2 regions of the Heyndrickxia sp. MSNUG genome follow, and region 1 is predicted to be linked to the other one. Evidence: predicted binding sites of a transcription regulator. Region 1 holds the regulator's gene; the other holds the start of a gene.
The links. Region 1 encodes LexA, which represses DNA repair genes until DNA is damaged. Its sites were predicted from a motif close to CGAACATATGTTCG; they were not measured.

Region 1 (4,644 bases):
GCTGCAAGAGATGCTGCTTCTGCTGATACACCTTCCATTAAGTCCCCATCGCCGCAAATGCTATATGTATAGTGGTCAACGATGTTGTAGTTGTCCTTATTGTAAACAGCTGCAAGGTGGCGTTCAGCCATTGCCATACCTACTGCCATAGCAACCCCTTGCCCTAGTGGACCTGTAGTTGCATCGACTCCTGCTGTGTGGCCAAATTCAGGGTGTCCAGGTGTTTTACTGCCCCACTGGCGGAATTGCTTAACGTCATCCATTGAAAGGTCATAACCTGCAAGGTGCAACAAGCTGTATAACAGCATTGATCCGTGTCCTGCAGATAATACAAAACGGTCACGGTTAAACCATTCAGGATTTTTAGGGTTGATGTTCATGTATCGTGTCCAAAGTGTGTATGCCATCGGAGCTGCTCCCATTGGCATGCCAGGGTGTCCGGAATTTGCCTTTTCAATTGCGTCAATCGATAAAGTACGAATTGAATCAATTGAAAGCATATCAATTTTATTAAACATTAAATACATCCTTTCTATAAGTACTGACTACAATCTTAATATTATAGCGAGAATAATTATTATACAACAAATTGTGCCTGAAGGAGACAGAAAAGGCCGTATAGTTATTTATTTTGACACAAATGCCATAAAGTATGTAACAAAACCCACGGAGTTACACTGTTTAACATACTGTTCTTACTACCTTTAAAAAAGAAAAAGGATACAAAAATATGTATCCCTTTGGATGACCTCTATTAATGAAGCTTATTTTTGTTTTGAAATTCTTTTAACTTACCAGGAGTAACATCATTCCCAGCTGGGTCAACAATAGTTACACCCTTTAATGTATTAAGCATGGAAGAACGGAAAGATTGCAGATATTCTGCACGAAGCTTCGTTTGTTCCTTTGCCTCTTCCTCAGTTAACTTTGATGCTTTTGCTTTTCGTGCCAATTCATTAATTCTGGCAATTTTATCACTAGATAGCATTGGTAAAGCTCCTTTGTAAAAAAGTTACGTTAACAGTCATGTTACTAGAAACAAGTGATTTTTACAAGGAAGGAGATTCCTCCTCGATTGACTCTATGTATTCAAGGTATCTGCGATTAACAGTTGCTTTTGAAACATTGAATCCAAAGCCTCTTAATGTTGCTGCAATCTCGGCAAAGGTAAGACCATTATTCCTGAGCTTGACAATCTCTTCGATTGGCATATCTTTCCGTTCTCTCCCAGAATGATCACCTTGATTTTTTAAGTTCCGCTGGGGCTTATATCCGTGCTCAATAGCCCGCTGCATCCCTCTTTTAATTTTTATATTGTGGATTTTTCTTTGATATTCTTCGACCATGCTCACAATTTGAAGCACCATCGAATCTGATTCTGAAAGCTGAAGCTCACCATTGTGCGAAATACTGTAAAGCTTAATTTCTTCTTTTAAAATGCAGTGTAGAATGGCGACCTTAGCATTTCCTCTGCCAAGACGGGTTTCATCCTGGATCAAAAGTGCTCCGATTGATTTATCTTTTATAAGTTCGAGAAGTTCCAATATACCTTCTCTTTCAAGATCATATCCGCTTGCCTGTTCCTTAATGATTCTTTCTACCTCGAAGCCGCAGCTGTCAGCAAGGCGGATCAGTTCCTCCTCCTGCCTCGTCAATGAGGTTTCCTGTGTTTCTTTAGTCGTACTTACGCGGCAATAAATAATTGCTTTCATGATGTCACCTTATTTCGCTTTGCTTAGTTTATCTTTCTGCTCCTGCAATCTGTGTAGGCTCTAATTGTTCAGCCATTACAGGGATCACAAGTTCATCGCCAGGATAGATTACTTCGCCTGCAATTCCATTTTTTTTCTGAACCCAGCTAACGAACTCGTTTTCTGAAAGATTATGTTCATCTGCATATGTTTCGGCAATCTCCCATAACGATTGCCCTTCTTCTATAGTAACAGTTATGTATGCATCGTCGGTATTATTTAAATGAGCTTTCGCCACAAGCGAAAAAATCAAGCTGACAGCAAGCAGGATGATGGCATATGAATAGTTTTCCCAAAGTTTTTTCATGTTCAGCACCTCTTAGCGAATGTATGTTCGTTTATTTGATTTTATTATAAAACGAACGTTTGTTTCGTGTCAACTAATTATTCGAACTTATGTTTGTATCTAAATAGAGGACATGGTATAATAAGGACAAGAAAATATACGAGGTGCGTGAATATGACGAAGTTATCGAAACGGCAACAAGACATATTTGAGTTCATTAAAGGTGAAGTCAAGAAAAAAGGATATCCACCATCCGTACGCGAAATTGGCGAAGCGGTGGGCCTTGCCTCCAGCTCCACTGTCCATGGACATTTAGCTAGACTTGAAAGCAAGGGCTTGATCAGGCGCGATCCTACAAAGCCGCGCGCAATCGAAATCCTTGAAATAGAAGATGATAGCCGTATCCCTAAATATAATGTTGTCAACGTACCGGTCGTTGGTAAAGTAACTGCGGGTATGCCGATTACGGCAATCGAAAATGTTGAAGAGTATTTCCCTCTTCCTGATCGTCTAGTACCTCATGATGAACAAGTGTTCATGCTTGAAATCATGGGAGACAGTATGATCGAAGCCGGTATCCTTGATGGCGATTATGTCATAGTTAAGCAGCAAAAAACAGCCAACAATGGGGATATCGTTGTTGCGATGACAGAAGAAGACGAAGCAACAGTTAAGCGTTTCTTCAAGGAAAAGGATTATTTCAGGCTTCAGCCAGAAAATTCATCCATGGATCCAATTATCCTCCGCAACGTTTCAATCCTGGGCAAAGTGATCGGAGTATACCGTCATATGCATTAAAAAAAGCAAGCGGCTTTCCGCTTGCTTTTTTCATGCATATGAATCTATTAAAATAGATGTTTTGCTGATAATAGAACCTTCTGATTCTCCCTTAATCCTGTCAATTGCAGGTTAGCCTCTTCATTATTCTTCTGTTTTATCCTGGTGTTTTACACCTTTACTTTTATAAGGCTTAGCACTTTTGGCTTTATTCGCGCTTGATTGCCATCTGTTCCATCCCTTTTTACCTGTACCTCGTCCTGTTCCGCCTTTACTCTTCGCTTTACTCATGTTTATCAACTCCTTCATTCTAATTCCAGTATTTATGGTGCATGTATTTATTACTATTGTCCGCTACAACGATTTTATGTCTCAAGGCCTCTTCAGGCATACTTTTTTCTTCAAATAAAAGATCTCTCCCTGTGAGAGTAGCACATTTTGAGATAAAGTAGGCAGAACCCCTAGCATCTTGTCCATGATTACATAACATATTGTATCTTCAAGGGAAGGAGTTGAAACAAATGGGATGCAACCGAAATAACAACGATGTTTCTAATGTTTTTTTCCCTAACAGGGATAGGGACCGTAACCAAGTAAGAGCAACAATTGACTTTGATGATCTTTGCCGTGCAGTGCGCCGTTGTATTATCGAGGACTTAGAAGGAATTCAGGATGATCGTGATCGTGATCGTGATGATCGTGACGATCGTGATCACCGCCGCCACAGAAGATGTGGATGCTTGTTTTAATTTAACTACACCTAATTAGCTGAAAAGAATCCCGGTGATATTCTTCTTCCGGGATTCTTTTTCATTTTGATATTTATTCGTGCCAGTTTACATTCTGAACAGGAAGAACTTTTACGATTTCATTTAAATAGGCTTCCTTTTGGTCAGCTTTTAGCCACAGATGTATAATTCCCGAATCCTGGCTGCTCCTAATCAAACGGCCCATTCCCTGCCTTAAACGCAGCAGCATATAGGGTAGATCTATCTCTGCAGATACGTTCGCTGCATGCTTCCGCTTCGCTTGGAAAACAGGGTCATGTGGAGGGAACGGCAAGGAAGAAATAATCACCTGCATTAATGATTCTCCTGGAACGTCCAAACCTTCCCACAGACTATAAGAACATAGTACTGTTGTATACTCGCTTTGGAAGGCCTTTACGGTTTCACTTATTTCTCTGTCTCCCTCAAAAAGAATGGAAAATGGCCATTGCCGTTGAGCAGACCATGACCTAAAGCGTTCCATTTCCTGAGTGGATGAAAATAACACAAGAGATTTTCCATTTTGGTCTAATAAGTCAGCGCCAATCTGCTGCCATTTATTCGTTTCATCTGTCTGAATATGTCCATCCATCTTCATCTGCGCTTCATAATCAAACGGAGAAGCCACTGTAAAGGAAGAAAACTGTTCTATACCAAGGCTTTTAGCAATATAACTAAAGTCACCAGCCTGGGATAATGTAGCTGAAGAAAAAACAAAAGGAATATTTTGCGAAAAGACTTCCTTCTTCAAAATTTCTTCTACTAATCGCGGCATAATCACCAATGACGTTTGAACCTCATTCTCCTCAAGCCAGAAGATCCCTTCATCATTTTTTAGGAAAATTCCTAAACCATATGCAAAGAACTCCAAATACTCTTCCATGATTTTCAAATGGTAATCATCAATGACGAATAATTCAGCATCAAAAACGAGCTGATCCATCAAATCACTTACCTTTTTCTCAAGGGTTTCAGCAGTTTTCCTGATACTGGCGAGAAGCGGAACCTCTTTTCGATTAGATCCTTCAACGGCCACTGAGTTGTCAACAAGGAGATCGAACCA
Region 2 (4,644 bases), 650 kb from region 1:
TAACGCGCTTTCGATTCCTATACTGATGGCTGGTGGACAAATGATTATTGCGAGGGAATTTGTCCCGGAACAAGCCATTGAAAATTTAATAAAATTCAAGTGTACAATCGTCCTGTTTGTACCGACAATGTATCATATGCTCGTGAAATCCGAACTCTTTTACAAAGCTGAGTTCAAGGATATGAAAGTATTTTTGTCAGGGGGTGCGCCTTGTCCGCTAGATATCTACGAGACTTTCAAGCGGAAGAGGATGGCGTTCAAGGAAGGCTACGGCTTGACGGAAGCTGGGCCAAATAACTTTTTTATTGATCCGGAAGAGGCTGAAGTAAAACGAGGGTCTGTCGGCAAGCCGATGCTCTTTCATGATGTCAGAATCATAAACGAAGAAGGCTTTGAAACAATTCCCGGCGAGGTCGGGGAACTGGCGATAAAAGGGAATCACGCTTTTTCCTACTATTGGAATAATAAAGAAGCAACGGAAGACACATTAAGAGATGGCTGGTTATATACTGGTGACCTGGCTAAAAAGGATGAGGACGGCTATTTCTATATTGTCGGCCGGAAAAAAGAAATGATCATTACCGGCGGAGAAAATGTTTTTCCGCTTGAAATCGAGCACTGGCTATGTTCACATCCATCGATTCAGGAGGCAGCTATAATTGGGATGCCCGATGATAAATGGGGTGAGGTTGTCACAGCCTTTATTGTACGTGAGGAGAAAAGCGACCTTGAAGAGGCAGAGGTCAAAGATTATTGCAGACAAAAACTCGGCGGCTACAAAGTCCCAAAGCATATCCATTTCATTGCTCAAATGCCAAAAACACATGTTGGTAAAATCGATAAGAAACTGCTGAAAAGTAATGCCTTGGCTAAAAACGCTGAAAAGCAGAAACCTGTCATTTAAATCTGATTCCGGAATATATTTGGAATTTCCGGAATATATGGCCGTTATTTCGGAATAAATTAAAAAATTCCGGAATATATGGGGTGAGTTTCGGAATATATCCGTAGAGTTCGGAATATCCAACCGAAACAGCATTTCGATAGACGGATAGGTCGGCAGTTAAATGAAAAGGCATTTCAATTGGCATCAGCTGATTGAAATGCCTTTTCTTCTTTTATGAAAAAGCACAGGACGATGTTAAATAAAAACAATGATGATAGCAGCAGCATGACCCCTTTGAATGATAACAGAGCTGCCACTAGCGGTGCGAGGCTTGCACCGCTCAATAGGATGAAAGAATAGAGCGAAAGTGCTTTGGCCCGCTGTCTGCTGCCATAAAAACCAATCAAGGTTATGGCTGTCGGTATCACAAGTGAGATGGAGGAAACGAAAAAAATGGAAAAAACGACTAAGTGAAGCGTGGAATGAAGCAACAGCAGAAGGAACGCACTTGTGGCACCAATTGCCAGGCCGACAATCAATGTCCGCAATTCTCCCCATCGATCCATCATTTTCCCGGTAAAAAGCGATAAGGAAGCACCAATCAAGCCAACTAACCGGATCATCATCAGGTCAGAGGGCGGGCCGGCAAAGGACCTGCCGATTGAATCGTAAAATGCAATGATTGAAAATAGAAGCGAAAACGTAATGATATAGCATTTCAATAAGCGCGAATCGGATAATAAGTTGAAAAAAACCCTCCATAGCGGTCTGCTTTCCACTTCTTGTCTTGGAGATTCTTTTAGCAAAAAGAAACCAATCACAAACAGGACAAAATAGACACCAGAGAAAAATAGATAAACACTGTTCCAGGAATACAGACTTGCAAGAAAAGCGCTGGCGACCTGTCCGAAGATGCCGGCGATTAAAAAGCCTGTATTGATCAAAACGACAAGAATTGTCCTTTGTTTGAAGGTGAATAAATCATAAGTATAAGCGAATGCGACAGAAGCAAAGGTTGCAAGAGTCAGTCCCTGCAGCGAGCGAGTAACCCAGAGGCTGATCGAGCCGGTGGAAAAGCCGACAGCAAGAGTTGTCAGCGCAGATGCCAACAGTCCATAGACGAGGATTTTCCTGCGGCCAGTAAAGTCAGAAACCGGTCCAAAGGAAAGAAGCCCGCATGCATAGAAAAAGGTAAACAACCCGCCAGCTAAGACGACGTGGGATTCATCAATGGCAAGATTGTCCGCCAGGATGGAATAGATCGGGATTAACGTATAAATATTGCTTGCAACCATAATTGCACTTATCGTAAGAAGGATAGACACTTTTTGAAAAAAGGTAATGGATTTCATCATGATCACCTGCCAACATTACTATATGCTTTTGCCCATCGGATTGCAGGTTGTTTGGGAAAAATTAACGGACTCTTTGCTTCCAAAACAAGGGGGAAAAAAGGTATAATTAAATTATATACAGAACAATTGTTTGGCAGCAGGAATACATTCAAAGGCGCATGAATCGAAGCGCCTTTTTCAATTTTTATATAAAGAAAATTTCTATGCTATCATCAGCTTAAGAGACTTTTATTTTCATAGGGAGAAAGGGGAAGTCAGATGTCTGTACGTTTGGTATTAGGGCGCTCAGGGAGCGGGAAAACCGAGCTGATCATTCAGGAAATTAAGGACAGGCTTATTGCTGATCCGCAGGGAGACCCAGTCATCTATCTTGTTCCTGAACAAATGTCGTTCTTGTCAGAATATCGGTTATCAACCGATCCAGAGCTCGGGGGAATGATCAGGGCGCAGGTGTACAGCTTTCCTCGTCTTGCCTGGAGGGTGCTTCAGGAAACAGGCGGTTTTACACGCCAGCATTTGGATAGTGTCGGAATCAGCATGATGATCCGCAAGATAATTGAGGATAAGAAAGATGAACTGAAGATCTTTCAAAAAGCAGCTGACAAAAATGGCTTTGTCCAGCAAATGGAACAAATGCTGATCGAGTTTAAGCGTTATGCAGTCAAGCCGGAAGAGCTGGCCGGAAAAATGGCAGGTCATTCTGATGCCAATAAGGCACTTGGCGATAAAATCCATGACTTGGAACTTGTTTACAGGCAATTTGAAGATGAACTTTTTGGCAAATACATTGACTCAGAGGATTACTTTAGGCTCCTTGCCGAAAAAGTGCCTGCATCTGAGTATTTAAAGAATGCAGAAGTATATATAGATGGTTTTTACAGTTTCACTCCGCTTGAACTGATGATTATTGATCAATTAATTGGTACATGTAAAAGGGTAACCGTCACCTTGCCAGTTGATGAGAATTATAAAGATGGACAGCCAGATGAGCTGGACTTGTTCAGGGTTACCGGTGAAACATGTCATAACTTGCATGAATTAATCAAGACAAAAGGCTATGTCCTGGAAGAAGAAGTTATTTTGACAGAACAGAAGCGATGGCATGAGGAGTCTTTGAAGCATCTCGAGAAGGAATTTGATTCCAGGCCAGCCACAAGGTTTAACGGCGAGGCGGCGATCCATATTGCCCAGGCAGCCAACAGAAGGGCAGAAATGGAAGGTGTAGCCCGGAAAATTCGCGGACTTGCAAGAGAAAAAGGCTATCGATACCGGGATATCGCTGTACTTATGAGAGGAAACGAATATCGGGAAGTGCTCGAAACGATTTTCGATGACTATGGACTTCCTTACTTTATCGACCAGAAAAGAAATATGCTGAACCATCCGCTGGTTGAGCTTGTTCGTTCAAGTCTGGAAACGGTTTTAGGGAACTGGCGTTATGAACCGATTTTCAGGGCGGTTAAAACGGACCTGTTATTTCCGTCTGGAGCAGATATTCATAAAATGCGCGAACAGATGGACGTGCTTGAGAACTATGTTCTTGCGTATGGAATACAGGGTGAAAAATGGACGAAAAAGGATCGATGGAAATACAGGCGGATCAGAGGCCTTGAATATGACGGTGCTGTACAGACTGATGCTGAAAAGCAGACTGAACAGGAGCTAAATGACCTGAGGTTGCTGATAACAGCGCCGCTGATGAGGATGGCCCGGAGACTGAAGAGAGCTGACACCGGACGTAAACTGTCTGAAGCGGTGTATTTGTTCATGGAGGAGCTTGATATTCCAGCTAAGCTTGAACTATGGAGGATGGCTTCTGAACAGGAAGGAAGGCTCGTCGAAGCAAGGGAGCATGAACAGGCGTGGAATGCTGTTATTGACCTGCTCGATCAGTTTGTGGAAATGCTCGGAGACAGCAAGGTTGCCCCTAAGCAGTTCGTCACAATCCTTGATGCTGGTTTTGAATCACTGAAGTTTTCACTGATTCCTCCAGCGATTGACCAGGTTCTTGTCGCTGACATTGAAAAAACGAGGCTTGCCGATATCAAGGTGGCGTTTGTCATTGGTGTTAACGAAGGCGTCCTTCCTGCCAAGATGTCCGAAGATGGCATATTTGGCGATGATGACCGCGATCTTCTGCATTCAAAGGGAGTTAAGCTTGCTCCGGGAAGCCGGACGAAATTGCTCGATGAGAATTTCATTGCCTATAAGGCATTTGTTACGCCATCAGAGCTTCTTTATATCAGCTATCCAATTGCCAATGAAGAAGGAAAAGCTCTAATGCCATCCTCTTTTATCAAGAGGATCTCAGACCTTTTCCCTGAGCATCAAAATCACTACTTTATGCCTGACCCTTCGGAATTGCCGGAGCAGGAACAGCTTGAATACGCGGCGGGAGAAAAT

Region 2: addB (helicase-exonuclease AddAB subunit AddB) is a predicted target of LexA. The motif match lies at 2,361-2,374, and genes of this name have one in related genera.

Annotation. Positions count from the first base shown of each region.
Region 1 covers NZ_CP150978.1:1,957,807-1,962,450, reverse strand. Annotated here, with positions in the region: gene tkt (transketolase) at 1-518, opposite strand, end outside; gene AABM38_RS09640 (DUF896 domain-containing protein) at 755-988, opposite strand; gene AABM38_RS09635 (YneB family resolvase-like protein) at 1,050-1,712, opposite strand; gene yneA (cell division suppressor protein YneA) at 1,741-2,058, opposite strand; gene lexA (transcriptional repressor LexA) at 2,212-2,835, shown strand; gene AABM38_RS09620 (DUF3934 family protein) at 2,959-3,105, opposite strand; gene AABM38_RS09615 (hypothetical protein) at 3,336-3,563, shown strand; gene AABM38_RS09610 (ATP-dependent DNA helicase) at 3,637-4,644, opposite strand, start outside.
Region 2 covers NZ_CP150978.1:1,308,851-1,313,494, forward strand. Annotated here, with positions in the region: gene AABM38_RS06455 (class I adenylate-forming enzyme family protein) at 1-904, shown strand, start outside; gene AABM38_RS06460 (MFS transporter) at 1,081-2,241, opposite strand; gene addB (helicase-exonuclease AddAB subunit AddB) at 2,500-4,644, shown strand, end outside.